4 regions of the Nonomuraea sp. NPDC049152 genome follow, and region 4 is predicted to be linked to each of the others. Evidence: riboswitches for the same ligand, from Rfam matches in the RefSeq annotation. Region 4 holds a riboswitch; each other region holds the start of a gene.
The links. Region 4 has a riboswitch for cyclic di-AMP ahead of AB0B45_RS26900 (hypothetical protein). Riboswitches for the same ligand answer to the same signal wherever they lie in the genome.
Positions count from the first base shown of each region.

Region 1: it holds a riboswitch for cyclic di-AMP, as region 4 does, so the genes downstream of both, AB0B45_RS01845 (C40 family peptidase) here and AB0B45_RS26900 (hypothetical protein) in region 4, are expected to answer to the same signal.
Region 2: it holds a riboswitch for cyclic di-AMP, as region 4 does, so the genes downstream of both, AB0B45_RS13350 (CHAP domain-containing protein) here and AB0B45_RS26900 (hypothetical protein) in region 4, are expected to answer to the same signal.
Region 3: it holds a riboswitch for cyclic di-AMP, as region 4 does, so the genes downstream of both, AB0B45_RS30850 (NlpC/P60 family protein) here and AB0B45_RS26900 (hypothetical protein) in region 4, are expected to answer to the same signal.

Region 1 covers NZ_JBEZDO010000001.1:386,198-393,331, reverse strand. The annotation lists gene AB0B45_RS01870 (response regulator transcription factor) at 1-185, shown strand, start outside; gene AB0B45_RS01865 (phosphotransferase family protein) at 180-1,208, opposite strand; gene AB0B45_RS01860 (NYN domain-containing protein) at 1,377-2,654, shown strand; gene AB0B45_RS01855 (NlpC/P60 family protein) at 2,762-3,712, shown strand; gene AB0B45_RS01850 (LysR family transcriptional regulator) at 3,676-4,581, opposite strand; cyclic di-AMP (ydaO/yuaA leader) riboswitch at 4,903-5,045, shown strand; gene AB0B45_RS01845 (C40 family peptidase) at 5,068-5,625, shown strand; gene AB0B45_RS01840 (hypothetical protein) at 5,696-6,511, shown strand; gene AB0B45_RS01835 (M48 family metallopeptidase) at 6,508-7,134, shown strand, end outside.
Region 2 covers NZ_JBEZDO010000006.1:14,200-21,333, reverse strand. The annotation lists gene AB0B45_RS13370 (hypothetical protein) at 1-286, opposite strand, end outside; gene AB0B45_RS13365 (aldo/keto reductase) at 356-1,180, shown strand; gene AB0B45_RS13360 (Gfo/Idh/MocA family oxidoreductase) at 1,273-2,232, shown strand; gene AB0B45_RS13355 (hypothetical protein) at 2,213-2,653, opposite strand; cyclic di-AMP (ydaO/yuaA leader) riboswitch at 2,784-2,918, shown strand; gene AB0B45_RS13350 (CHAP domain-containing protein) at 2,934-3,641, shown strand; gene AB0B45_RS13345 (hypothetical protein) at 3,801-3,923, shown strand; gene AB0B45_RS13340 (SDR family oxidoreductase) at 4,510-5,280, shown strand; gene AB0B45_RS13335 (DMT family transporter) at 5,566-6,564, opposite strand; gene AB0B45_RS13330 (RNA 2'-phosphotransferase) at 6,826-7,134, opposite strand, start outside.
Region 3 covers NZ_JBEZDO010000019.1:132,623-139,756, reverse strand. The annotation lists gene AB0B45_RS30865 (NADP-dependent oxidoreductase) at 1-782, opposite strand, end outside; gene AB0B45_RS30860 (helix-turn-helix domain-containing protein) at 870-1,289, shown strand; gene AB0B45_RS30855 (LuxR C-terminal-related transcriptional regulator) at 1,501-1,716, shown strand; gene AB0B45_RS30850 (NlpC/P60 family protein) at 1,791-2,834, opposite strand; cyclic di-AMP (ydaO/yuaA leader) riboswitch at 2,840-2,987, opposite strand; gene AB0B45_RS30845 (amino-acid N-acetyltransferase) at 3,262-3,831, shown strand; gene AB0B45_RS30840 (RDD family protein) at 3,918-5,285, shown strand; gene AB0B45_RS30835 (RDD family protein) at 5,383-5,880, shown strand; gene AB0B45_RS30830 (Lsr2 family protein) at 6,271-6,603, shown strand; gene AB0B45_RS30825 (ATP-dependent Clp protease ATP-binding subunit) at 6,917-7,134, shown strand, end outside.
Region 4 covers NZ_JBEZDO010000015.1:207,621-214,754, forward strand. The annotation lists gene AB0B45_RS26885 (DinB family protein) at 1-248, opposite strand, end outside; gene AB0B45_RS26890 (hypothetical protein) at 258-449, opposite strand; gene AB0B45_RS26895 (cytochrome P450) at 478-1,713, opposite strand; gene AB0B45_RS26900 (hypothetical protein) at 1,790-2,698, opposite strand; cyclic di-AMP (ydaO/yuaA leader) riboswitch at 2,747-2,887, opposite strand; gene galT (galactose-1-phosphate uridylyltransferase) at 2,954-4,015, opposite strand; gene AB0B45_RS26910 (DeoR/GlpR family DNA-binding transcription regulator) at 4,012-4,791, opposite strand; gene AB0B45_RS26915 (AI-2E family transporter) at 5,181-6,257, shown strand; gene AB0B45_RS26920 (NAD(P)/FAD-dependent oxidoreductase) at 6,184-7,134, opposite strand, start outside.

The sequences.
Region 1 (7,134 bases), on a different contig from region 4:
GGCTGAGCGAGCGTGAGCGCGAGGTGGCGGTCGCGGTCGGGCAGGGCAGGTCGAACGCCGAGATCGGCGGCGAGCTCTACATGAGCGTCGCGACCGTCAAGGCGCACGTCTCCCGCATCCTCACCAAGCTGGGCCTCAACAACAGGGTGCAGATCGCGCTGCTGGTCCACGACTCGGAGTCATGACAGCATCCGTTCCAGCAGGGCGCGGTGCAGCACGAGGTCGTCGGGATCGTCGGGCATGGGCTGCTCGCCGAAGTGGATGCGGCGCTGCCAGACGCGGGCCATGACGATCCCGTGCCTGAGCGCGGCGTACACCTCGTGGAAGTCCATGTTCTCCGGCGTGTGGCCGGACAGGTCGCGGTAGGTGGCGCAGACGTCGGCGCGGCGCATGAAGTCGGGCAGTCCCGGCAGTTCGAAGACCTCGGCGAGGTCCTGGAAGAACCGGTGCAGGAAGATCATCCAGGCCAGGTCGAGCTCGCGGGGGCCCACCGCCGCCATCTCCCAGTCGAGGACCGCCACGGGGGTGAAGTCGCGGTACATCACATTCCCGATCCTGGCGTCGCCCCAGGTCAGCACGTCAGGGCCGGGCTCGTCCGGCCAGTGCTCCTCCAGCCAGTCGAAGGCCCGCTCCAGCAGCGGGATGCGGCTCGGGCCGCGCATCCACTCGTAGTAGGCGCGCTGCGCGTCGACGTGGGCCCGCAGCCCGCGCCGGCCGAGGGGCGCGAGCTCGGCGTCGCTGAACTCCGCGCCGTGCAGCCTGGCGGCGACCGCGACTGTGGCGTCCTGCAGCCGCCGCCGGTCGGGGGGCTCGGCCTCCCGCAGCCAGCCCTCGAAGGTGTACGGCGGGACGTCGGGCGGTACCTCGCCCTCCTCCCGCTCCATCACGAAGAAGGGTGTGCCGAGCGGCTCTGCCGACGGCTCGAACCGCAGCGTCCTCGGCGCGAGCACTCCCGCCCTCTCCCTGGCCAGCCGCATCACCTCGAACTGGGTGCCGAGGTCGTAGGTGGGGAAGACGGGCACCGCCTCCCGAGCCGGCGCGAGGCGGGCCACGCACCTGGTCGTTCCCGCGGTGAAGAAGAGGGTCTCGCTGGACATCCCGTTGGCGGAGGGGCGCGACAGCTGCGACACGTCGTCCCCCAGCCAGGCGCTCAGCCGCTCGCGCAGGTCATCCAGGTCCCTGGTGGAGGTGCGCATCTGCTCGGTCACGCACCTGTCGTACATCTCCAACCAAGCGCTTGTCCATATGTGAGTCACGACACGGACATGTGCGTGACAGCCTTACTCTTGGTGAGTAGGACAATCGCGAAGGGTCAGTTGAGAGGCAGTGGGATGAGCTCAGCCGGTGAAGGCCTGTCTCGTCCACTTCCTGAGCAGGTGCGGCTCAATGTGGTGGATCTGGCGGCGCAGCTGCTCGGCACGATGCCCGCCACCGCCGTACCGACACCGCTCCGCGGTATCGCGAAGTTCGACCCGCGCAAACGCGCCAAACTCGGCAGCGCCCCCATCGCCGCCCAGCTGGAGAACGACAAGAAGTTCCGCGAGGCCGTCGCCGAGTCGATCGAGAAGGGCTGGCCCGAGCTGGTCGCCTCGCTGGCCGAGGGCAACGTGCCGCCCGCCGCTGACCCCGTGCTTGTAGCGGCCGCAGCCTATCTGACCAGGCCGCCCGGGTGGGCGGAAATGGTGGAGATGGCCCGCGCCGACCTGGAGCAGTCGGCCGTGGCGGCCGAAGGCTCGGCCCAGGAGGCGACGGTCACGCGGCTGCGCGAGCAACTGGCCGCCCAGAAGACCGCGGCCAAGGAAGAGAGCGAGAGGCTGCGCGAGCAGCTCAAGGCCGCCAGGGCCGAGAACTCCGACCTGCGCCGAAAGCTCCACGACGCCAGGGAGCGGCTCAAGGCCGCCGACCGGCACGCCGCCGACATGGTCCAGGTCGCGGAGGAGGCCAAGCTGGCCGCGTCCACGGCCGGCAGCGCGGGGGAGTCGGAGCTGCGGCGGATGAAGGAGCGCCTGGCCGACGTCGAGCGGCAGCTCGAAGCCTCGCGCAGGGCCGCTCGCGAGGGCCGCAGCATCGAGGACGCCAGGATCAGGGTGCTGCTCGACGCGCTCCAGGACGCCTCGGCCGGGCTGCGCAGGGAGCTGGCGCTGCCCACCACGATCAGCAGGCCCGCCGACTCGGTCGCCGCCGTCGCCCCCGGCGCGCCCACCGTGCGGGGAGTGCCCGCCAGAGCGCTGGCCGACGACGACCCGCAGCTGCTCGACCAGCTGCTGGCGCTGCCGCAGGTCCACCTGATCATCGACGGCTACAACGTGACCAAGACCGGGTACGGCACGCTCACCCTCGCCGACCAGCGCAACCGGCTGATGACCGGCCTCGGCGGCCTGGTCGCCCAGACCAGGGTCGAGGTGACCGTGGTCTTCGACGGCGCGGAGCTCAACGCGCCCGTGCAGGTCGTGGCGCCGCGCGGCGTGCGGGTGATGTTCAGCGCGCCCGGCGAGATCGCCGACGACCTGATCCGCCAGCTCGTCAGGGCCGAGCCGCAGGGCAGGGCGATCGCGGTGGTCTCCTCCGACCGCGAGGTGGCCGAGTCGGTACGCAGGATGGGCGCGCGGCCCGTGCAGTCGGCGCTGCTCCTGCGCCGACTTGGCCGAGCCTAGGTCACGAATTGGGCGACATTTTGAGCTCGTAGGCAACGCTTCTGTACTATTTCGCCCCAGGCGTGATCACTGGGAGGCGTGTCGCTGTGAGGTTTGGCCGGATACCGGTGGCTGCGGGTCTCGCGATAGGGGCTCTTCTTCTGCCTCTGGACGGCGCGGTCGCCGATCCCAAACCAACGATCGCGCAGGCGAAGGCCAAGCTCGAGAAGCTCAACGACAAGGCCGACAAGGTCGTCGACAGGTACAACACGGCCACGGAGAAGTACAAGAAGGCCAAGAAGAGCTTCACCGGCCTCAACAACAGATACAAGAGCAAGCTGGCCAAGGTGGCGGGCCTGCGGGCCGAGGTCGTCGGCATGGCGGTCAACGCCTACCAGGGCGCCGACATAATCTCGTGGACCTCGATGCTGAGCGACGCCGACCCCACGGCGACCCTCGGTGGCATGGCGCTCATGGACCAGATGACGGCCGAGCGGGCGCAGACCCTCGCCGCCTTCGACGAGGAGAACCGCCAGCTCAAGGCCGACAAGGAGCAGGCCCAGGGCGCGCTCACCGAGGCGGACAAGCTGCGCGACGACGTCAAGTCGGAGAAGGACAAGATCCTCGAACTGGTCAAGGAGCAGGAGAAGCTGCTGCGCAAGCTCGGCGCCTACAAGGTGGGCAACCCGAACAGCACCGGCCTCAAGTACACCGGCTCCGCCTCAGGCAACGCCGCCTCCGTGCTCAGCTTCGCCTACGCGCAGATCGGCAAGCCGTACCAGTACGGCGGGACGGGACCCGGCGGCTGGGACTGCTCGGGCCTGACGCAGGCCTCGTGGCGGGCAGGCGGCGTGTCGCTGCCGCGCACGACCTGGGAGCAGTGGGCGTGGGGCGCCAAGCGCAGGGTCTCCCTCGACTCGTTGCAGCCCGGCGACCTCATCTTCAGCTCCGGTCTCGGACACGTGGGCATCTACGCGGGCGGCGGCAAGATCGTGCACGCGCCCCAGACGGGTGACGTCGTGAAGGTCGTCCCGATGTCCTCCTACGGCGGGCGGCTCGTCGGCGCCATCCGCCCGTAGTTCTCGCTCAACTCGCGCAGCACCCCCAGGTAGGCGCTCACTGCGGGCGGGCGGCCCGGCGAAGGCAGGAAGACCGCGCTGATCCGCCTGGCGGGCAGCCGCGGCGACGGCTCCACCAGCCTGATGTCGGCGCGTACGGCCCTGCCCGCGATCGACGGGTAGAGCATCACGCCGACGCCTGCCGCCACCAGGCCCTGACGGCCGTTCCAGTCGTCGCACAGGTGGTTGACCCTCGGCGCGCCGCCCATCGCGGCCGCCAGCTCCGCGATCGGGCCCAGGCAGTCGGGGTGGGTGCCGTCGACCCATGGCTCGGCGGCCAGGTCGGCCAGCCGTACGCGCTCGGCCGCCGCCAGCGGATGCCCGGCGGGCAGGGCGACCAGCAGCTCGTCCTCGAACAGGTCGAGCACCTCGAGCCCCGGCTCGGGCGCGCGATCCCACGAGGTGCGCAGGGCGACGTCGATCGTGCCCTCCAGCAGGCCCTCGCCGCCGACGGTGAGGGAGAGCTCGACGGCTGGGCGCGCCGCGGCGAAGCGGCGGAAGCTCTCGGGCACGAACCAGGTGGCCGCGCTGGGGAAGGCGGCGACCCTGACGCTGCCTGCCTCCGCCGTGGTGAAGGCCCGCAACCTGGTCTCGAACAGGCTCATCCCGTTGAGCACGGCCTCGGCCTGCTCGAGGGCCGCCAGGCCCGCCTCGGTCGGCTGGACGCCTCTGGGACGGCGGTGGAAGAGCGTGACGCCGACGCGGCGTTCGAGCGTGGCGATCTGCCTCGAGACGGCGGGCTGGGTCATTGACAGGGCCTCGGCCGCTCCCGAGAACGAGCCGCGCCGTCCGACCTCCAGCAGGACGCGCAACGCCCACCCATCAAGCATGCGAAGGCCCTCTTTTCGCTGATGTTACGGGTGTGACTGAAGTGACAGATGGGACCTGACAAGTCGGCATTTATGCAAGTGTGAGTAGGGTCACATTCGAATAACGAAACACTTCGTGGAGCAGCGGATCCTGTTCTGACAAGTATGGGTTAGTGATCTTGACATCTTTACTCCGGCTTTGCCTGCCGTTGGGCATCCGGGTACCTTCTCGCTTCGCGGCGACCAAGCCATGGCGCAGGCAACGTCCACCGGCCCCGATGTGGCCGGTGTGCACGCATAAAGATCCGCTGGTCGCCGCGCCGAGCCCCCAGACAGGCGTGCGCGGTCGACCTGCCGAGTCCGTGCGGCATGGAGCACGGAGCCGGGGAACCACGTTCCTGGGGTGAATCCGGCCTGAAGGCCGGAAGGGCGACTTCCACGCCCGAACCCGTCAGCTAACCCGGTAGGCATTCGTGGAAGTCCCAAGGAGACGTTCTGTCTACCCCCTTGAAGAAAACCCGTCTGTCCTGCCTTGCCCTGAGCGGCGTCGTGGCGGCGATGGGAGGAGTCGTCCTCCACGCACCCACGGCACAGGCGACCGTGACCGTGAAGGCGGTGACCGCCGTGAGAACGGTGAGCGCCGTGAAGACGGCCGCGGCGTCGACGTCCAAGGCGAAGCGGCAGACCAGAACCGCTCGGCAGAGGGTGAAGGCCACCAAGGCCGTCACCATGGCGAGAAGGCAGCTCGGCGACCCCTACCGCTTCGGCGGCACGGGACCGGGCGCCTTCGACTGCTCAGGACTGGTCCAGTACGCCTGGGCCAAGGCCGGCATCAAGATCCCGCGCGTGACGTACAGCCAGTACGCACGCATCAAGAAGAAGGTCACGTGGAGCAACCTCAAGCCAGGTGACCTGATGTTCTTTCGCGGGAAGGGCCACGTGGGCATGTTCGTCGGCCACGGCCGGATGATCCACTCGCCGAGCACAGGCAAGACCGTGCGGATCGAGAAGCTCAACGGCTGGCGCAAGGCCTCCTTCGCCGGCGCGGTTCGCCCCGGCGCCTAGCCGGACGTCCAGAGCCCCGTCCATCCCCCCTCGGACGGGGCTCTGGCCTGTCCGGGCTAGCATCGCAGCCGTGGTGACCCGCAGAACGCTGCTGGCGGCCGCGCTGGCCTGCCCGGTGATCTGCACGGTGGCGGGGTCGGCGGGGCGGTGGCTGCCGCCCGCGGCCAGAGGACTGTGGGAGTCGGGCGTCACCGTGGCGTACGGCAAGCGCTCGCTCGTCGTCGGCCACCACGCCGAGGCCGCCCTCCTCCGCGACCTCGCCTCCAGGGCCGACACGGCGGCACTCACCGTCTCCACCGTCCTGCGGCGTGCCGTACGGCCGCTGGTGTTGATGCCCTCGACCACCGCGGAGGCGGCCGCGCTCGCGGGCACGGGACCCGTGGAAGGTCTCGCCGCGCTGGCCTCGGCGGGCCGCGTGATCGTCCTGCCCGGCGCCTTCGCGCGGCTGACGCCTGTCGGCCGCGACGTCGTCCTCACCCACGAGCTCACCCACGTGGCCGCCGGAGCCGAAGGCCGGCCGGTGTGGCTGCGGGAGGGCTTCGCCGACTACGTCGGCTACCTGCGCTCCGGGCTCGGCACGCCGGTCGCGGCGGCGGAGCTGACGGCCGAGGCACGCGCGGGCCGGCTCCCCTCCTCGCTGCCCGCCGACGCCGACTTCGCGCCGGGCTCGCCACGGCTCGCACAGGTCTACCAGGAGGCGTGGCTGGCCTGCCGCCTGATCGCCACCAGGTACGGCAGGCAGGCGCTCGTCGACCTCTACTATCGGGCTGCCGGAAAGGATCTCGGCCAGGCGCTGGAGCCACTGGGCCTGTCGGTCCGCACGCTCGCCGCGCACTGGCGGGAGTATGTCCGGAACGAGCTGACCGACGTGGGGGGAAACCGATGAGGTGGCTGGACCGGCGGGCGGGCATCGCGCTGGTGGTGCTCGGAGTGGCGATCCTCGCGGTCGTGGCGCTCACCACGCCATGGGACCTCATGCGGGACGGTCCCTCCGTACCACCCGATCCCGCACGGGACTTCACCGCCGCCCAGATCGCCCGTTCCCGCGCCTTCGACGCGGCCACCAGCGCGCCCGCCTACCTGTCGCTCGGGCTGACCATCGTGTTCGCGGGGCTGCTCGTGGCCACGCCCCTCGGCGAGCGCCTGCTCGGCAGCCTCAGGGGGCCGTGGTGGCTGCGGGTCATCCTCGGCGTCGTCGTGCTGACCGCCGTCGTCGAGCTGCTGCGCTGGCCGCTCGGCGTCTGGTACGAGACCGAGCTGCGCGCCTTCGGGCTCTCCACCCAGAACTGGGGGAGCTGGACGGGCGACAGACTGAAGGGCATCGGCGTGCGCGTGGCGCTGCTGTCCGTCATCGTGCTGGTGATCGTCGGTCTGGCCAGGCGCTTCAAGAGCTGGTGGGTGCCCGCGGCCGTCGGCGCGTTCGTGCTGACGGTGGGCGCCTCGTTCATCTATCCCATCGTCTTCGAGCCGCTCTTCAACGACTTCACCTCGATGCCCGCGGGACAACTG
Region 2 (7,134 bases), on a different contig from region 4:
CGACGCGGCCCGGACGGATCGTGACCCAGCGCAGCTGGACCCTCCCGGAGAAGGCGTCGCCGACGGCGTTGAGCCTGCGGGGCATGCGCTCGCTGGGCTGGGCGAGCTCGAGCCCCTCTGGCAGGTCGAGCCTGACCAGCTCACGCCTGGTGGCCGCCAGCGGGCGCAGCCCGGCGCGCGGCACCACCAGCGTCCGGTCTCCCAGCAGCCCGGCGTGGTGGGCCTCGACGGCGCAGAGCATCTGTAGTGGCGACTCCACCCAGGCCACGGATTCCTGTTCGTTCACGACACGCGCAACGCTAGGACGCCCACTCGAAGCGCCAGCTAACGCGGAGTGAACAATGGAGGCATGAACATGAACTCGCTGCTGCTCAACACCGACGGTGTTCAGATACCGCAACTCGGCTTCGGCGTCTGGCAGGTCCCCGACGACGAGGCGGAGCGAGCCGTGTCCAGCGCGATCGAGGCCGGCTATACCAGCATCGACACCGCCAAGCTGTACTACAACGAGGAGGGGGTCGGCCGCGCGATCGCCCGCTCGGGCGTGCCGCGCGAGAAACTGTTCATCACCACCAAGCTGTGGAACGACGAGCACGACAAGGCCGAGGCGGCCTTCGAGACGAGCCTGTCGAAGCTGGGCCTCGACCATCTCGACCTCTACCTCATCCACTGGCCCGTCCCCGCGCAGGACAAGTACGTCCAGGCGTGGAAGTCGATGGAGCGGCTCTACAAGGACGGCAAGGTCCGCGCGATCGGCGTCTCGAACTTCACGATCGAGACCCTCGAGCGGCTGATGAACGAGACCGAGATCATCCCGTCGATCAACCAGATCGAGCTCCACCCCAACTTCCCCCAGGCCGAGCTGCGCGCCTTCCACGAGGCCAACGGCATCCTGACCGAGGCGTGGAGCCCGCTCGGCCAGGGCAGAGGGCTGCTCGACGACCCCGCGCTGGCCACGCTGGGCCACAAGCACGGCAAGTCGCCGGCCCAGGTCGTGCTGCGCTGGCACATCCAGCTCGGCAACGTGGTGATCCCCAAGTCGGTCACCCCTTCGCGGATCAGGGAGAACATCGACGTCTTCGACTTCACCCTCGACGCGGAGGACATGGCGGCGATCGGCGCGCTGAACAAGGGCACGCGCCTCGGCCCCGACCCCGCCACCTTCAACTGGATGGGCTGAACCGCCCACCGGGTACGGCCTGCGCCCCCAGGCGCGGGCCGTACGCGTGTCCGAGGTGATGGGAAGATCGATCGCCGACAGAGAGGACTCTCATGCGTGACTTGGGTTGGGGAATCGCGGCCACCGGCGGGATCGCCAGGACGGTCGGCGCGGTGATCGCGGCGGAGCCCGGCATGCGGGTGGCCGCGGTGGGCTCCCGCGACCAGGGCAGGGCGGCCGAGCTGGCGGCGACGCTCGGCGCGGACTCGGCCTACGGCTCCTACGCGCGGCTGTGCCAGGACCCGGCCGTGGACGTGGTCTACGTGGCCACGCCGCACGCGCAGCACCTGGAGGTGGCCGAGGCGGCCATCGCGGCGGGCAAGGCGGTGCTGTGTGAGAAACCTCTCACCGCGAGCCTGGCCGACGCCGAGCGGATGGTGGAGCTGGCCAGGCAGGCGGGCGTGTTCCTCATGGAGGCCATGTGGATGCGCTTCAACCCGCTGATCAGGGGGCTGCTGGCCGAGGAGCGGTTCGGGGCGCTGCGCTCGGTGCACGCGTCGTTCGGGTTCGTCATGCCGTACGAGGAACGGCATCGGCTGTGGGACCCGGCGCTCGGTGGCGGAGTCCTGCTCGACCTGGGGATCTACCCGTTCGGGTTGGCGCAGCTCCTGCTCGGCGAGCCGGCTGAGACGCATCTCACAGGTTCGCTCGGTCCCTCGGGCGTGGACGCCGAGGTGGGGGCGCTGCTGACCTACGAGGGCGGGGCACGGGCGCTGCTCGACACGTCGTTGCTCAGCCCGCTGGCCAACACCGCGACCGTGGTGGGGACGGGGCTGCGGGCCGACATCGCCGCGCCGTTCTGGGCGCCGCAGCGGATCCTGTTGTCCGGGCCGGGCGTGGAGCCTGAGGAACTCGTCCTCGACCCCGCCATGAACGGCTATGCCGAGGAGGTGCGCGAGGTGCGCCTGGCGCTGGCCGAGGGCAGGACGGAGAGCGCGATCATGCCGCTGGACGAGAGCCTGGCGATGATGCGGATGCTGGAGGACGCGCGGATCAGGCTAGGCGCTCGTTAGCGCGGGCGGCGGCCTCCTCGTGCCCTGAGCCCGCGGCCATGCGGAAGTGGGCCCGTGCCCGCGCGGAGCGGCCCTCCCTGTCCTCCAGCAGGCCCAGGTTGAACATGGCGCGCGGGGCCGCTTCCGCGTGGCCCGATTCGATGGCCTTGCTGTACCAGCGGCGCGCCGCATCGGTGTTCCCGCAGCAGTCCTCCAGGACGCCGAGGTTGAACATCGCCCTGGGCGTGGCGGCTCTGCCGTACCAGTGGCGGGCCTCGTCGAGATGACCGCTCTCGTCCTCGATCAGCGCCAGGTTGAAGGCCGCCCGCTGGGCGGCCGCCGGATGACCGGATTCGACCGCCAGCAGATACCATCGCCGGGCTTCGTCCGGACGGTGTCCGTCTTCCAGCAGCCCCCTGTTGAACAGGTCCTGTGGCGACATGACCCGACCGTAGATGATCGCCAGACCTTTATCAATTTGTAAGCTACTTGCCTCATGTATTACCTTAGGCTCACTCAAGGCATAAACCGGGCAATCCGGACATAGCCAGACATTGCAATCATCACAGGTTCACCTGTGACCGCTGAATCCGCTCCATGCGGAACCGGGGACCCAATCTCTCTGGGGTGAATCGGCACACCGTGCCGTAGGGCAGCTTCGCGTCCGAACCCGTCAGCTAACCCGGTAAGCGGCAGGAAGCTAGCAAGGAGTTCCCCTTCTTATGGCAAAGCACAGCCGTAGCCGTGCCCCGAAGCTCAACTACGCGCATGCCGCGCTCGGCGCAGTCGTCATCGCCGGCTCGCTCGTACCCAGCCACATCGCCCAGGCCGACAAGCTCCCGCTTGCCGACGGCCCGCGCGTGGCCGCCCTCGCCAACGCTCCCAAGGAGGACGCGGGCAAGGTCAGCACCACCAGCACGACCCAGGCCAAGGCCATGCCGTCCGCCGCCGCCGTCCTCGCCGAGGCCAAGAAGCAGATCGGCATCAGGGAGAACTCCGCCGGCGGTGGCACCAAGTTCCAGAACTGGTACGTCAACTCGCAGCGCGCCAGGGAGACCGTCGCCAGGGACGGCGGCAACGTCCGCGCCTACGCCAACGCCGCGTGGTGCGCGATGTTCGTCTCCTGGGTCGGCGAGCAGACCGGCGCCCGCCCCCAGGTCGGCTGGGACGCCTACACCGTGGCCCACGCCAAGTGGTTCAAGGCCAACAAGCGCTGGGGCCAGACGCCCAAGCCCGGAGCGGTCGTCTTCTTCTCCTGGAGCGGCAGCAAGGCCCTCGACGACATCAACCACGTCGGTTTCGTCCAGAAGGGCAACGGCGACGGCACGATCACCACGGTCGAGGGCAACACCGGCAACGGAGCGGTCGAGGAGCGCGTCCGTCCGACCTCGCAGGTCGTCGGGTACGGCTACCCCAACTACTCCAGCTGACAATCCGTTCACACCCCCCAGGCCCCGTTGCCAGGATGGCCCGTTGACCGATACACGATTCAGCGGGCGCGTCCCTTCGGTGACCGGGGCCCACCACGGGGTCGGATCCGCCGCCGCCAAGCCCTCGCCGGGCAGGCGGACAGCCTGAAGGCCGACCTCATGGATCCCACCGCGACCACCCCCCTGTTCCACCACGCGGAGAAGGTGTTCGGTCCCGTCGAGCCCCTGGTGAACAACGCCGGCGGACGGATGCGGAACACCTTCCTTCCCGACACCCCCTGACGCCTACGGCCGCCTGGCTCCGTGTTCACGAGACACACGCCCGGCAACTCGCCGTGGCCGCCATGGCGTCCGCCCTGCCGATCGCAGAGTTCACGCGGGCGACCTGGCCAGACCCACCAGGCAGGGGCAGCGGGACCTGACCAGAACCGCCAGACACGGCACCGCCACCTGGCGGGACCGCCAGATAGGGCGGCCTCCTCATCGGCCCGACGTCCGGTGGCCCCTGGGCTTCATCCCCGACCGAGGTCTCCGAGGCTCGCCCAACGGTGCCGCCCGCGTTCCGGAGCCATCGACCCACGAGGCGGCGACACCCCCGGCCCCCAAACCACCCCCCGCTCCCCCAAGCAAGCCACCCCCGGTCTCCAAACCACCCCTCGGGCGCCCTCCCCCTTGCCACGCCCTTCAGCCCGCGAGCCTCTCAGCCCGGCAAGCCCTTCGGCCCGGCAAGCCCCTCAGCCCGGTGAACTCCTCAGCCGGTGAAGTCCTGGGCCGGTGAGCCGTCGGTGAGCGTACGGTGAGCCGCCGCCGCGACTGTTGAGCCATCGCTGGATCCGCCGAGGACCAGCCAACTGAGCGAGGAGCGGAGATGGACGTTCTGACCGGCAAGACAGCGCTGGTGACGGGTGGATCGCGGGGAATCGGCCGGGCGGTCGCGCTGCGGCTGGCCGCCGAGGGCGCCCTGGTCGCCGTCCACTACGGCGGCAACGACGCCGCCGCCAAGGAGACCGTGGCGCGGATCGAGGAGGCAGGCGGCCGGGCGTTCGCCGTACGGGCCCGGTTCGGCGAGGACGGCGCGGTGGACCGGCTGTTCGAGGGCCTGACCGCGGGACTGGCGGGGAGCGGGCTGGACATCCTGGTCAACAACGCGGGCATCGGCTCGGGCAACCCGATCTCGCAGGTCACCCAGGAGGAGTTCGGCAGGCTGCTCACGATCAACGTCAGCACGCCGTTCTTCGTGATCCAGCGCGCGCTGCCGCTGCTGAACCATGGCGGCCGCGTCATCAACATGGGCTCGACGGCCAGCCGGTTCGCGGTCTCCACACAGATCGGCTACACCATCAGCAAGGCGGCGCTGGAGTCCATGGCCCCGTCACTGGCCAACGAGCTCGGCGGGCGCGGTATCACGGTGAACACGGTCGCGCCCGGCGCGGTGCGGACCGACATGACCGCGGGCTACACCTCCATCCCCGAGGTGGTCGCCGGGCTCGAAGCGATCACCGCGCTCGGGCGGCTCGGCGAGCCCGAAGACGTCGCCGACGTCGTCGGCTTCCTCGCGGGCCCGCAGGGCCGGTGGGTGACCGGCCAGACCATCGACGTCTCGGGCGGGACCTACCTCGGCCCGATCGCCCTGGCCTGATCGCCGCCGCTCCAGCCGCGCACGGGAATGGGTGTCCGTCAGGTGCTCACCGGCGGGCGGCATACCCGGGGGGAGAGGACCATCCGAACGGCGACGACGCCGTCGACAAGGTCCGCCGCGTGGTCGACGGTTTCCTGACGCCCGGCCACTGACCAGTCGTCCGCCCGGCCGCCGCGAGCGGCCGGAGCATCGGGGCCCGTTCGTGACCCATCGCCCGCCGGCGCCGACGGCTGGGACCGGTCCTGGGCGGGCGGCCGGAGCTCCCGAAGGAGTCGAAGCTCGGGTTCAGAGGAACATGGCACGGCCGAGCCTGCTGTCAGCGGGCCGGCCCACTGTGACGGGGAGCCGTACGACCTGGAGCACGCCTATGAGGATCAGGGCGAAGCCCGCGACCTGGCCCAGCGGAGGCCATTCGCCGCGTGCCGCGTAGACGTAGGCGAACCCGGCGACGGTCTCGACGTTGATGAGCATCCCCGCGGCGGTGGGCGACAGCCGGGCCGAGGCGACGTTCCACAGGCCCGTGGCCGCCCACGACACCACGATGCCCAGCACGAGCACGGCGAGGACGAACGTGGGCAGGCCCGGCGTCTCGCCTGAGGGGTGGGGGTCGGGCGAGAGTTCCCCCGACAGCGCGGCCACGGGGAGTCCTGCCAGGGTGACGACGCCGGTACCGAGGCCGATCACCGTCGACCACGCCCCGCCGGGCACCTCGCGGTGGCGGCTCAGGAAGCGGGCGTTGGCCAGGCCGTACCAGGTCCACAGGAGGACGGCGCCGACGGCGGCCAGCAGGCCGAGGACCTTGAGCCCGACCGGCCGGTCCTCGGTGGGGGCGGAGCCGCTCAGCTCCAGCGTGTTCACGACGGCCAGGCCGATCGCCACGAGTGTCACCGGCATGACGAGGGAGCGCCAGCGGTAGGCCCCCGACAGCACGTTGCCGAGCAGCGCCACGGTGACCGGGATGCAGCCGATGACGATGTCGGTGACGGGCGCGCCGACCAGCTCGATGCCGAGGACGAGTAGCAGGTAGTACAGGACGTTGCCGGTCAGCGCGAACGCCAGGGCCACACCCCAGTGCTGCCGCAGCAGACGCCACAGGACGCGGCCGCCGAAGGCGAACAGCACCAGGGAGATCAGGCCGTAGGCCAGGTACCTGCCGACCGTCACGGCCACCGGGCTCCAGCCGGGCAGGAGCACCGGTATCAGGAAGGCCAGGCCCCAGATGAGGCCTGCCAGCGTGCCCGCGGCGAAGCCGACGGACTGCTCCCTGCGGGTGAAACTCCTCATGCGCACGCTCCCAGGCAGCCCGGGACCAGGTGGTCCCGGGGGTTTCCGTTCAGCGTGGGCGTCCACGCTCTCGGGCGGCGTCTTCAGCTCGGAGAGGGCAGGCTCTCCCGAGCCATACCCTCGGCGGCGGCGATGACGCGATCCGTGCGTGCTGCTGGACAGCGCGCTCGCGGAACGTGCCGTCGGCCCGTCCGAGGCGCACGAGGAGCTGTGCGAGCGGTACGGCCTGGGCCGCTACGGCTTCCATGTCGGCGTCACCGGTCAGCCGGGGAACAGCAGGAACTCCGGCGGCACGGTGTCGGTGAGCCACACCCCGTTGGCACTGACCATGAACGCGTGCCCCGCCGTGTGCATCTCCCCCGCCGACACGACCAGCACCACGGGGACCCCTCTTCGCGACCCCACCCGGACGGCCGTCGCCCTGTCGGCGGACAGGTGGACGTGCCGCCGGGACATGGGCAGCAGCCCCGACCGCCTGATAGCGGCCAGGCTGCGGCCCACCGTCCCGTGGTAGAGCACGTGCGGCGGCTCCACCGGCGCCAGGCCGAGGTCGACGCGCACCGAGTGTCC
Region 3 (7,134 bases), on a different contig from region 4:
GGCTCCTCCCTGAAGAACACGGTCGTCACGTCCGTCCCGCGCAGCGCGACCGGCGCCACGCCCGCCGTCAGCGTGATGAACACGCCGCCGTCGCGCAGCGCGTTCAGCCCAGCCAGCCCGGTCACCGCGGCGTCGATCACGGCGTCGACCCCGTGAGGCACCCGCTCTCTGACCGCCTCGCCGAGGTCCTCATCCCGAGAGACGAACCACTCGGCGCCGAACCCTCGCACCAGTTCCTCGTCGTCCCTCCCCGCCGCGGCGACCACCCGCAGGCCCCGGGCGGCCGCCAGCTCCACCGCGAACCCGCCGACCGCACCGGCGGCGCCCGTGACGAGCACGGTCCGGCCCTGGTTCAGATTGGTCCTGTCGAGCGCCTGCCAAGCGGTCAGCGTGTTGAGCGGCAGTGTGGCCGCCTCGACCGCGGAGATCCCCTGCGGCGCGGGCGCGACCGCGTGGGCGTCGACCACCACGTACTCCGCCTGGGCCTTGGTCGGCAGTTCGAGCCGGCCGACGATGGCGATCACCTCCTGGCCGGGTGTGAAGGCGACGCCGTCGCCCACCTGGTCGATCACGCCTGCCGCGTCGAAGCCGAGCCCGTAGGAGTCGAGTTCGCGGGCGACGCCGTAGTCGGTGAGCGTTCCCGCCGCGACCGCGAGGTCGAACAGGTTCACACCCGCGGCCGCGACCTTGATCCGCACCTGGCCCTTCCCCGCCTGAGGGATCGGTGCGTCGATGAGCTCGGGAGAGCCTGACCCCCCGATGAGTGCACGCATTGTCGTCATGCCGCCGACGCTAGGGAGTGTTGCTCTCTTCTGGTAAGAAGGCACCTGGAAGTGCGTTACTCACCCGAGGGAGCTCCGTTGGCGACCATGACGGCGGCCGCGCGCCGCGCCGAGGCCAAGCAGGCCTATGACGCCTATATCGCCCAGTGCCCTTCAAGGAAGCTGCTCGACGCTCTTAGCGACAAATGGGTCAGTCTGGTGCTCACCGCTCTTGCCAATGGGTCGATGCGTTACAGCGATCTGGCCAGGATGGTGGCGGGCGTGAGTCAGAAGATGCTGACCCAGACACTTCGCGGGCTGGAAAGGGACGGTCTGGTCTCCAGAACGGTGACCGCGTCGGTGCCCGTGCGGGTCGATTATCGCCTCACACCACTCGGAACGAGCCTGTTGCCACTCATGGCAGCGATCAAGGAATGGGCCGAGAGTCACATCGAGGACGTCGAGCTCGCCCGCGAACGCTATGACGCCCAACTGGACGGCGAACAATCAGGGCGAAATTCCGGATAAGGACAGTTTCCTGTAAGGCGGTTGTGGATCGTTCTGCGCACCACGCGCCATCCGAGTTCTTCATATAGAAACGATCAAGTCAATAGCCGCCGTCAAGCGTCGAGCGAATCGACCTTGACGACCTTTCCCGTATGCGTTTACCGTCTGCGAGACGAGCGGCTTGCTCGGGCCGAGACGTCGCAGGGTTGTGCTGTTGGTGGGAGGGCTCCCGATGGATGTGCTCACCGACGACGGAGTCGTGCTGAGCCAGGATGACCTGGAACTCCTCGCGGAGTTGGCCAAGGGCGTCACGGTCGACCGCGTGGGCAGGACGCTGGAGATCAGCGGCCGCACGGTCCGTCGTCGCCTGCGCGTCATCTGCGACAGGATCGGCGTGGCCACGGCGATCGAGGCGGTGGCCTGGGCGGCGCGCCGAAGACTCATCTAGCCGACGCTGATCGGCGGCGCGGCCGGGTCGGTGGTGTGGACGGGTCCCGCCCAGTCGGCTGCGGACGGTCCCGTCTAGTCGGCGATGCGGACGGCTCCCGCGAACGGCCTGTTGCCGATCGCGGCGATCCGGACGACGTCGCCGGTCTGGGGCGCGTGCACCATCATCCCGCCGCCGAGGTAGATGCCCACGTGATGCAGGTCGCTGTAGAAGAAGACCAGGTCGCCGGGGCGCAGCTGCTCGCGCGTGATGTGGGTGCCGGCCGTCCACTGGTCGCCGGTGTAGTGCGGCAGGCTGATGCCGACGCGCTGGTAGGCGGCCATGACCAGCCCCGAGCAGTCGTAGGAGCCTGGACCCTCGGCACCCCACACGTACGGCTTGAGCTGCTGCGTCAGCGCCCACCGCGCGGCCTCCGCCGCCTTGCCGCTGCCGATGATCGGCAGGTTGACCCTGGTGGCGCGGGTGCCCGGCCGGCCGGCCTCGCCGATCGCCCTCTTGAACAGGCTGCTCTCGACCTTGGCCACCATCGAGGTGATCTTGTCGCGCTTGCCGCCGAGGTCGTCGACGAGCTTCTGGACCTCGGCCAGCCGCGTCTTGGCCGTCGCCTTGGCCTTCTCGGCGGCGGCGATGGAATCGGCGAGCGCCTTGACCTCCTGGCCCTGCTGCTGGTTGAGGGCGAAGGAGGTGGCGGCGGCGTCGAGGAAGGCGTCAGGGTCGGCCGAGTTGGCGAAGGCGAGCCCGTCGGTGAGGCCGCCGGACATGTAGGTGCTCTCGGCCAGGAGGGTGGCCCGCGCCCGCTTGGCGGCCAGGTCGGCCTCGCTGGTGGCCAGGATCTTCTTGGCGTTGTCCGCGGACTTCTTGACGCTCTTGAGCTTCTCGCGCTGGCCGTTGTACTGCTCGGTGAGCGTCTCGATGTCGTTGTGGAGCTTCTCGACGCGCTTGGAGAGCTCCTTGAGCGACGGCTTGGGATCGGCAGTGGCCGAGCCCAGAGGCGTGGTGAGGGCCAGCACGGCCATCGCGGCGCCCACGATCGCGAACCGTTTCCTGTAGGAACCCGGTTCGTGGGGGCGGGCGTGCTCGCCCGCGGACTTCCCCTCGCGGATGCGCCTGCGCTTCACCAACCAGCTCCTCTCGTAGTCGCCGACCGGGTTAGCTGACGGGTTCGGGCCGGAGCAGCCCTACCGAGCGCGAGCTCGGACTCACCCCTTGACGGCTGGTGGCCGCCGGCGGGTCCCCGGCTCCCCGTGTGGGGGATTAGGCGTGTCTCCACGCCTGGCGCGTGGGGGACATCGTCGGTGGACACTAGTGCAAGCAAGGTTCGTGCTCAACCAGAACTGCCAATCCAGTAGAGGAAGCGCATCCGAAGGATCACGGGCAGATCACACAAAAGGCCGATCGACCAGGAGGTTGCAAAGCCTTTACTGAGATTCACGATGGTTTGTCGGGCTTGTCGTGCAGAGATGCGGACTGTGCTCGCCTCGCTACAGAGCGCCATGTGACGGCAGTTAAGGATGGGCCGAAACGGGCTAGGTACGCTGAAGGGCCATGGAGCAGGTCGTCGAGCGCGCAATGCAGGACACCGAGATCGTCGTACGGCGAGCCCGCACGCCGGACGTCAGGTCGATCAGGCGCCTGGTCGACATCTACGCGGGAGCGGGCCGAAAGCTGCTGGAAAAAGCCACGGTCACGCTGTACGAGGATGTCCAGGAGTTCTGGGTCGCCGAGCGCGGCGGCCAGGTCGTCGGCTGCGGCGCGCTCCACGTGCTCTGGGAGGATCTCGCCGAAATTCGCACGGTCGCCGTGGACCCCGCGGTCAAAGGTTCAGGTATCGGTCACCGTATTGTTACCGCGCTGGTGAGAACGGCCCGCGACCTGGGGCTTCGGAGGGTCTTCTGCCTGACGTTCGAGGTCGACTTCTTCACCCGGCATGGCTTCGTCCCGATCCAGGGAACTCCGGTATCGCCCGAGGTCTACGCCGAGTTGCTGGCCTCCTACGACGAGGGTGTGGCCGAGTTTCTCGACCTCGAGCACGTCAAGCCCAACACCCTTGGCAACACCAGGATGCTGCTCCATCTGGAAGCAGTTGACTATGGCGTTGACCAAGAGGAAAGGTGATTGTTGATACTCATGTCGATACGTTGGGCAACAGCAAGCATGTGTCCTGACATGTGCCACATGCGCCATCGAAGCGAGGTGACACGGTGAGCACCGGACAGCCGCCGTATCCGCAGGATCAACCTGATGAGAATTCCGGATACGGTCAGCAGAACGCAGGACGCCCGGGCGAGCAGCCCGATCCTGACGTGACGATCGTCGGCTACCGCCAGGACGGCGGCGGCTACGGTCAGCCGTCACAGGCGCAGCAGCCCGACTACGGTCAGCAGCAGGGCTACGGCCAGCAGCAGCAGGGGTACGGCCAGCAGGGCTACAGCCAGCCCGGCTACGGTCAGCAGCAGGGCTACGGCCAGCAGGCCGCGTCCTCGGGCCAGCAGCCCGGCTACGGCCAGCAGCAGCCTCCCTATGGCCAGCAGCCCTCCTCCTCGGGGCAGCAGCCCTCCTACGGGCAGCCGGACTACGGCCAGCAGCCCGGCTACGGACAGCAGCAGCCCTCCTACGGCCAGCAGCCCGGCTACGGCCAGCAGCAGCCCTCCTCCAGCCAGCAGCCCGGCTACGGCCAGCCGGACTACGGTCAGCAGCAGGGGTACGGCCAGCAGGCCTCCTCGGGCCAGCCGCCGGAGTACGGTCAATCCGGCTCCGGCCAGCAGCCGGAGTACGGTCAGCCCGGCTATGGCCAGCAGCCCGGCTACGGCCAGCCCGCGTCCGGTCAGCAGCCTGGCTATGGCCAGCAGCAGCCCTCCTACGGCCAGCAGCCCGGTTACGGTCAGCAGCCCCAGCAGGGCTACGGTCAGCAGGGCCAGTCGCAGCCCGGCTACGGCCAGCAGTCGCCCTACGGCCAGCAGCAGCCCTACGCCCAGCCCGGCTACGGCCAGCAGCAGCAGCCCGCCTACGGGCAGCCCGGCTACGGCCAGCCGTACGGGGCTCCGGCCGGAGTGCAGCCGCCGGGCGCGCCCGCCCCGCTCGCCGAGTGGTGGCAGCGTCTGGTCGCCCGCATCGTCGACGGCGTGATCTTCGGGATCTTCTGGTTCATCATGAGCGCGATCCTCTTCGCGGTCCTGTTCGCCAGTTACGACATCAACACCGGTGCGACGAGCGGCCTGAGCGCGGGCGTGCTCACGGCGATCCTCGCCGTCATCGCAACACTGTTCTACGTGGGCTACGAGTTCCTGCTGACCAAGTCCAAGGGACAGACTCTGGGCAAGATGGTCATGGGCATCAAGATCGTCCCGGTCGGTGGAACCGTGGGCCCCGGCGGCCTATCCAGCGACGCCGCGATCAAGCGGGCGGCCATCACCTGGGGCGGTGCCATTCTCAACCTGGTGCCGTGGTTCGGCGGGCTTCTCGCGTTCGCCGCGATGGGCGTCAACGCCGCCTCCCAGCTCTGGGACAAGCCGTTGCAGCAGACCTTCGCCGACAAGGTGGCGAACACCGTCGTCGTGAAGATCAAGTAAGGCGATACCTGTAAAACGGGGGTCGGCATGAGGCCGGCTCCCGTTTTCGTGTCCTAGGCCCTGTAATCGCGGTCGGCGGGCGTACAGAATGGGCCTTATGGTCGCGCCGCCGGCGGGAGTGCGGGCCGTACCGGCTGATTGGTGGGAACGGCTCGTCGCGCGAAGCATTGAGGCCCTCGTCATCGGGGTCTTCTATTACATCCTGTTCATCGCGGCCTGGGGTTTGTTGCGGACTGTAGGCCTTCTCGCGGTGTATGGCGACTGGCTGCCGGGGTTGTTGGCCTGGCTCGTCATCGGGCTGGCTTATGCGGGCTATGACTGCCAGGCGCATTACCGGCACCGCCGCACCTTCGGGAAGGTGATCATGAAGATAAGCCTGGCGCCCGCTCCGGGGCGGCGGCTGTCGCTGGTGGATCTGTCGAAACGCGCGATCCTCTATCCGGGGCCCATCGCCCTCCTGGAGATTCCTGGCGCCAATGTCGTCGTGGGAATCCTCGTGTTCGCCGTCGGGCTGTCTATCTTGATCGACAAGCCCTTGCAACGGGGGTTGCATGACAGGTGGGCGGGTTCCTTGGTGATCAAAGACCCTCACTGAAGTGTGCATCTACCGCCAGGAACCGATTTTTCAGGATTTTCCGGGCGATCGGGTAAGAACTCTGGAGAGACTGGCATTAGGCTAGGTGGGACACCCCGCCTGGTGGTCGCCGTCTTTGGGGGCGCTATCGTCGGGGCGGAGAGTCGACAACAGCCGTCCCGCGCCCCGTCGCCGGGCGGCTCGTGCATAAAGGGCGCGTCTCCCACAAACCCCATGAGGCGGAGTGGGGCGGAATGAGCCGCCGGGCGCCGTCCAAACAGGACGGGTCCGCCGGGAACCGGATCTGGCTGAGTTGTCAGAGAATCCGCGAAGCGCTGAATTGTCTCGTCGCCTTTTCGGGTATATGTTTGGCAGGCGAATGAAACAATGCTCCGGGAAAGGATTCCGTAGATGGCCAAGCAGATCCAGGAGATTCTCATCGATGACCTCGATGGGGGCGAGGCCAATGAGACGGTCAGCTTCGCCATTGACGGAGCGTCCTATGAGATTGACCTCAGCGACGTTAACGCCAAGAAGCTGAGGGACGCGCTGACGCCTTTCGTCTCGTCCGCTCGCAAGTCGGGCGCCGTTGCCGCCCGTCGCCGGGTGCGCGGAGGCGCACGTTCGATGAGCCGTGAGAAGAGCTCCGAGATTCGGCAGTGGGCGAAGGCCCACGGCCTCCAGGTCAGCGAGCGCGGGCGCATCTCCTCCGCGATCGTGGAGAAGTACGAAGCAGCGCACTGACATCATGCGCTTATGCCGATCGCCTAGAACCCCGGAGATCGCCATAAGCGCATGATCGTGTTTGCCCGTGAAAACCCGGGCGTGTCGTGCGGGCGATGGCCCGCGCGCTAAACGTCGTTCGCTTGCGGCGTATCGGGAACACAGCACCCCCAGTAGGTAGTTGGATGGAGGGTGAACGCCCTGCTCTCGGGGAACGTCTCTGCTATAGAGCGTGTCAGCGGCAAGAGGCATGGTTCGCCGAGCCAGGGCTAGCATGCGGGAGGACGGGACCGGATTTACCGGCCTGACTGACCGCTCTGTGAGGAGCGACGAGATGTTCGAGAGGTTCACCGACCGAGCAAGGCGGGTTGTCGTCCTGGCCCAAGAAGAGGCCAGGATGCTCAACCACAACTACATCGGCACTGAGCACATTCTTCTTGGTTTGATCCATGAAGGTGAGGGCGTAGCCGCCAAGGCTCTGGAGAGCCTCGGCATCAGCCTTGAGGGTGTGCGTCAGCAGGTCGAGGAGATCATCGGCCAGGGCCAATCGGC
Region 4 (7,134 bases):
GTCGAGTGGAGGCGGGGGACGTCCTCGCCCATGAGGTGCCTGCGGAACCAGCCGCGCTCCACGTCGGCCATGTGGCGTACCAGGCCGAGCAGCGACAGCGTGGACGGGGCCGCCGACCGTTCGCGCAACTGGTCGTCGGTCAGGCCCTCGCACTTGATCGCGAGCGTCTCGCGGTGCCAGTCGAGCCAGGCGTCGAGCATGTCCCGCTCGTCTGCTACGAACGGGGTATTGATGCGGGTTTCTGTCATAACGAGTGATTATGGACCCGCTGGAGGAGTGACGCCGACCGTTCCCCGCATGCCGAAGCGCGACCTGATGCCCCCTGGAGTCCACCACCGCGCCGCCTCGTGCCAGCCCGGCACGCGGTAGGTGGGATGGATGATCAGCGTCCCGTCGTCGCGGTTCTGGATCTGCGGGCCGTTGAAGCAGGGGTGCACGCCGTAGAACACCAGCGCGCCGCCGGGGCGCAGGACGCGGTCAGCCGTCCAGCAGCACGGGGAGGCCGGCCAGCCGCCACGACATGGGCAGGAGCTGCCGTTCCAGCTTCTCCGGAGCCACCGCCAGGCGCAGTCGAGGGAAGCGCGACAGCAGCCCGCTGAAGGCCACCTCGCCCTCCTGGCGGGCCAGCGCCGCCCCCAGGCAGTAGTGCAGGCCGTGTCCGAAGCCCACGTGGACCTCGCGCCTGCTGTCGGGCTCGCGGGCGATGTCGAGCCGGTCGGGGTCGCCGAACCTGCGCGGGTCGAAGTTCGCGCTCACGATCACCGCCATCACGGGCTCGCCCTGCTTGACCACCGTGCCGCCGAGCTGGACGTCCTCGGCCGCGTAGCGCAGGCGCGTGCCGTGGACGGGGCCGCACCAGCGCATGAGCTCGTGGACGGCGCGCGGCATCAGCGAGGGCTCGGCGCGGAGCCTGGCGAGCTGGTCGGGATGGGTGAGCAGGGCCGCGGTCCCGTTCCCGATCAGATGGGCGGTGGTCTCGTGGCCCGCGAGGACGAGCGTGAGCACCATGGTGACCAGTTCGGTGTCGGTGAAGCGGTCGCCGTCCTCGTCGTGGGCTCTGATCAGCCCGGTGAGCAGGTCGTCGGCGGGCTCGGCGCGGCGGCGGGGGATGAGGTCGCGGATGTGGTCGACGATGCCGATGAGCGGCTCGACCAGGGCGCCAGGCTCCATGGTGGTCATGCGGGCGCCCCACGCCCGCCACTGCGCCCGGTCGGCCTCGGGGATGCCGACGAGCTCACAGATGACGGTGATGGGGAGCGGGTAGGCGTACTCCTCGACGAGGTCGACGACGCGGTCGGTCGGCAGCGCGTCGAGGAGGGCGGCGCTGATCTCCTCCACCCGCGGCCGCAGCTCCATGACGCGCCTGGCGGTGAAGGCGCGCGAGACCAGCCTGCGCAGCCTGAGGTGGTCCTCGCCGTCGAGGTCGAGGATGCCGCGGGTGAGGTAGACGGCGTACTCGGGCGGGACGCCCCTCGCCTGGGTGAGCTTCTCCCGCAGGTTGGAGACGTCGGCGCCCGGCACGTTGCCGGGGTCGTTGACGAAGCGGTGGTCGCTCAGCACGGTCTTCACGTCGTCGTACCGGGTGACCAGCCAGATCGGGGTGTCCTGCCCGGGGAAGGAGGCGTGGAGGACGGGCGCCTCCTCCCTGAGCTCGGCGAAGCCGCTGAAGGGGTCGGTCAGCAGGCCGGGATCCATCAGGTTGACGGTCTTCATGAGCGCCTCTCGTGACCGGAAGGAGGAATCTGGTCATCGAGTCAAACGTACGCCCGCCGCCGACCCCCTGCAAGGATCAGTTCATCGAGATGTGCACGTGGTCGTAGTGGTTGGCGGTGACGCTGCCGCGGTCGGACATGGCACGCCAGCCGCTGCCACTGTTGATCCGCTGCCGCCAGATCACGTACTTGATGCCCAGGCGGCTCTGGTTCTTCAGCGCCCACGCGGCGACCTGGTCGCCGAGCGCCCTGTTGACGGCCGTCGGTGTGGCGCCGCCCGAGCTCATCATGAAGTCGCAGGCGCGACCGAGCGGATGCTCTCCGCTGCCGCCCGACCGGTAGCAGCCCACCTCGAACGGCAGCGCGAACGTCTTCTTGATCGTGTCGCGCATGAGCGTGGTCCGCGGCGTGATGTTCTCCGAGCCCGTGGGCAGCTCGGGCGCCCAGCTGCCGTCGCTCTTGCGCCCCGGACCTGTCGGCACGAGCTTCTGGAGCTTCTTCTCGATGTCCTTGATCATGCCCTCGGCCTCCTTCCGGTCGTCGGCGACCTGGTCGGTCTCCGTCTTGATCCGGTCGGCGAGCGCGAGCGCGTCGGCGGCGGCCTGCTTCTTGGTGTCGCGGGCCGCGGCGACGCTCTTGACCACGGCGTCCTGCTCGGCGCTCATCTGCTCGAGCAGTGCGGAGGTGGTGAGGTCGGGGGTGTAGAGCAGCGTCGGCAGGTCGGGGGTGCCGGCCTGGTAACGCATCTCAGTGATCTTGGAGGCTTCGGTCTCTGCCCTGGTCAGGGTCTGCTCGGCCGTCGCCAGCCGCTCCTTCGCCTTCTCGGCGGCCTTCCGCGCCTCGGCCAGCGACACGCGCTTGGCGTTGTAGCTCTCGATGAGCTTGTCGACCTTGGAGTTGAGCTGCTTCAGCTCGGCCCGCAACGCGGGTTCGGACGGCTTGGAGGCAGCCGAGGCCGCGGTCGCCGAACCGGTTACGAGGGACAACGCGGCAAGAAAGCCGCATGCGAAACGAGACGTGGGGGACGCCACGAACGATCCTCTCCGTCTGCCGACCGGGTTAGCTGACGGGTTCGGGCGGGAGATGCGGCCCTACCACTCGCGTGGATACACCCCAGGTTCTTGGTGGGTCCCCGGTTCCCGGGCAACGCGCCCGGGATTAGGCATGTAACGGCTGTGAAAGCCGGTGAAAGGGGATATTAGTAGTAAATGTCCGGTAATGCGAGTTCAAGCGGACATCAATTAGTGATCTACCTGTGATCGAAGTAGTCTCGCGGCCTCCTCGGGCAGCACGTCGTTGACGAACGCGCCCATCGCCGACTCCGAGCCCGCGAGGTACTTGAGCTTCTCCGGGGCCCGGCGGATGCTGAACAGCTCCAGGTGAAGATACGCCAGGTCACGGCCCTGCCGTACGGGAGCCTGGTGCCACGCGGCGACGTACGGCATGACCACGCCGAACAGCCCGTCGAGCGCCCGCAGCACGCGGGTGTAGACGGGGCCGAAGGCGGCGCGCTCCTCCTGGGTGAGCGCGGCCAGATCGGGCACCTGGCGGTGCGGGTAGAGGTGGACCTCGAACGGGTAGCGGGCGGCGGCGGGCACGAACGCGGTCCACAGCTCGTTGCCGGCGACCACGCGCTCGCCGGCGCGCTCCGCGGCCAGCACGTCGGCGAAGAGGTTCGGCCGACGGGCCGCGGCCGCCAGGTGCTGGCGGGTGCGCGGGGTCACGTAGGGGTAGGCGTAGATCTGGCCGTGCGGGTGGGCCAGGGTGATGCCGATCTCCGCGCCCCTGTTCTCGAAGCAGAACACCTGCTCCACGCCGGGGATGGCCGACAGCTCGGCGGTGCGGTCGGCCCAGGCCTCCATGACCAGCTCCACCTGGTCGTCAGGGAGCGCGGAGAAGGACGAGTCGTGGTCGGAGGTGAAGCAGACCACCTCGCAGCGCCCCACGCCGGGACGCACCTCGCTCAGGCCGCCGGGGTCGGTGTAGGAACCCAGATGGGTGGAGAAGCTCGGGAACCTGTTCTCGAAGACGACCACGTCGTACTCCGAAGCGGGGATCTCGGTCGGCATGCCGGGCTTCGACGGGCACAGCGGGCACTCGCTGGCCGGAGGCAGGAAGGTACGGGTCTGCCGGTGGCCCGCCATCGCCACCCACTCCTCGGTGAGCGGGTCGTAGCGCAACTCGGAGGCGACGGGCCTGGGCGGCAGTTCGCGCTCGTCGATCGCGCTCCTGTCGGCGTCGTCGCGCCGATCGAAGTAGATCAGCTCTCGGCCGTCGGCCATGTGCGCGATGGTGCGCTTCACTTCGTGTCCTCCGCGATGATCAGTTCTCCCGCCCGCTCGGCCAGCTCCGCGCGAGCCTCCTCCGGCAGGTTCGCGTCGCTGATGACGACGTCGGCCTCCGACAGCTCCGCGATCGTGCTGATGCCGACCGTGCCCCACTTGGTGTGGTCGGCGGGGACCACCAGCCGGTGCGCGGAGGCGACCAGTTCCCTGTCGGTCTCCGACTCCAGCAGGTTCGGCGTGGTGAACCCCGCTCGCGTGCTCATGCCGTGCACGCCCAGGAAGAGCGTGTCGACGTGCAGCCGTCTGATGGCCGCGACGGCGACGGGCCCGACGAGGGCGTCGGAGGGCGTGCGGACGCCGCCGGTCAGCACGACCGTGCGGTCGGCGCGCGGGCTGCGGTGGAAGACGTCGGCGACGGGGACGGAGTTGGTGATGACGGTCAGGTCCGGCACGTCGACCAGGTGGTGGGCCAGCGTCCACGTGGTCGTGCCCGCCGACAGCGCGACGGCGGTGCCGGGGTGGACAAGCGTGGCGGCCCTGCGGGCGATCGCGTCCTTCTCCGGCTGCTGACGCATCGACTTGGCGGCGAAACCCGGCTCCTCGGTCGAGCCGGGACCGTTGATGGTGGCGCCGCCATGGACCTTCTCCAGCAGGCCTCGCTCGGCGAGCGCCTCCAGGTCCCTGCGTATGGTCATGTCGGAGACGCCGAGCTCGCGCACGAGGTCGGCCACCCGGACTCCGCCGCTGCGGCGGACGCGCTCCAGGATCGCCTGTTGCCGCTGTGGTGCGAGCACGTGCCCTCCTTCCAACAGATTCCACCAAATTATGACACATCTATGTTGAAACATGGGGAGTGGAATCTGGGAAAGCCCTTGTCGCGGCAGACGCGTTCGCGAGAGGTTGGGATCATCACATGAGGAGGTAAGCCATGGCCAAGCGCGCACGTAAGACCAAGGCCCGCAAGAAGAAGGCGGCCAACCACGGCAAGCGTCCCAACGCTCGCTGAGGTAGGACATCGGGTACTGCCCGTACCCGATGTTCATCCCTCCGCCAGGCCCGCGAAAGACCCAAGACACGAAATCTCGTGACAGCGTGGCCTCATGCGCCCGCGCGCATCCCGCGCCACCTCCGCCCCCGGCGCGGTGACCTGCTTCCACCTGCGGCGGTCGCCATAGTGTGACGCATGATGTCGCGTGGACTGCGGATCCTCATCGGCCTCGCCGCCGCGGTGATCGTCCTTGCGGGGCTCAGGAGCGCCAGCGCGATCGCGGGCCCGGCATTCCTCGCCCTCACCCTGACGATCGCGGTCAGCCCGCTGCGGGCGTGGCTGAAGCGGCGCGGCGCGCCCGCGTGGGTGCTGATGACCGTGCCGCTGCTGGTCGTGCTGCTGGTGCTGCTGGCGTTCGTGGCCTCACTGGCCGTCTCGGTCGCGCAGCTGGCGAGCCTGCTGCCGACCTACACCGAGGAGTACAACGCCATGGCCTCGGGGGTCACGCGGTGGCTCGGCACCCTCGGGATCACCGCCGACCAGATGACCGCGGCGGTCAAGGCGCTGGACCCCAGCAAGCTCGTGCCGCTCGTGCAGGGCTTCCTGTCCAGCCTGCTCGGCGTCGTCTCGGCCTTCGTGCTGATCCTCCTGCTGGTGTACGGCATGAGCCTCGACGCGGGGCCGACGCAGGCGGCCATCCGCGCGCTGGAAGGCACCAGGCCCGACCTGGTGCGCGCGCTGACCCACTTCACCAGGAGCACCTGTCGCTACCTCGTGGTCTCCAGCGTCTTCGGCCTCATCGTGGCCGTGTTCGACGCCGGGGCGCTGTGGCTGCTCGGCGTGCCGTTGCCGCTGCTGTGGGGACTGCTGGCGTTCATCACCAACTACATCCCCAACATCGGCTTCATCCTCGGGCTGGTGCCGCCCGCGCTGCTGGCCCTGCTGGACTCGGGCTGGGTCACCATGGTCTGGGTGATCGTCGTCTACAGCGTGCTGAACTTCGTCATCCAGTCGGTGATCCAGCCGAAGTACGCGGGGGAGTCGGCAGGCCTGTCGACCACCATCACGATGCTGTCGCTGCTGGTGTGGTCGGTCGCGCTCGGCGCGCTCGGCGCCATCCTGGCCGTGCCGCTGTCCGCGCTGGCCAGGGCCCTGCTCGTCGACGCGGACCCTGGCACCCGATGGGCGATCCCGCTGGTCAGCGGAGCAGCCCGGGAAGAGCGGCCGACACGGCCCGGTGGAAGGTCGGGTAAGCGTAGATCATCTGGCTGAGCCGTTCGACCGGGATCCTCGCGTGGACGGCCAGCGTCAGCATGGAGAGCACCTCGCCGCCGCACGGACCCGCGCTCGTCGCGCCGACCAGGACCCCGTCGGCGGCGACCAGCTTGACGAACCCCTCCGCCCGCGCGATCCAGCCGCGCGTCGAGGCCGCCAGGTCGGTGAAGGACACCCTGACGTCGAGTCCCCGCTCCCTGGCCTGCGCCTCGGTCAGCCCGACGGCGCCCACCTCGGGATCGGTGAACGTCACCCTCGGCACCGCGTGGTGCTCCGCCTCGTGCACGGGCTCGCCGAGGATCTGCCTGACGACGATGTCGGCGTGGTAGATCGACATGTGCGTGAACGCGCCCTCGCCGACCACGTCGCCCAGCGCCCACACCCCTTCGGCGGCGCGCATCCGGTCGTCGACCGGGATCGCCCTCGCGCTCTCGTCCAGCCCTATCGCGCCGACGCCCAGCGCCGCGAGGTCGACCCTGCGGCCTGTGGACACCAGCAGCTTCTCCGCCGTGACCCCCGCCAGCGTGAAGCGACCGTCCTCGTAGGTCACCTCGTCGACCTTCACCCCCGTGCGCACCCCGATGCCCTCGTCGGTGAACACCTTCTCCACCAGCGCGCTCGCCTCGGGCTCCTCCATGAACAGCAGCCTGCCGGCCATCTCCAGCACCGTCACCTCGGCCCCGAACCGGGAGAACACCTGCGCCAGCTCGGCGCCGATGGCGCCGCCGCCGAGCACGACGAGCGAGTCAGGGACGCTCTCCGTCTCCATCGCCTCGTGATTGGTCCAGTACGGCGTGCCGTCCAGACCCTTGACCGGCGGTACGGCGGGCCGCGACCCCGTGGCGATCACGATGCCCCGTCCCGCCCTGATGAC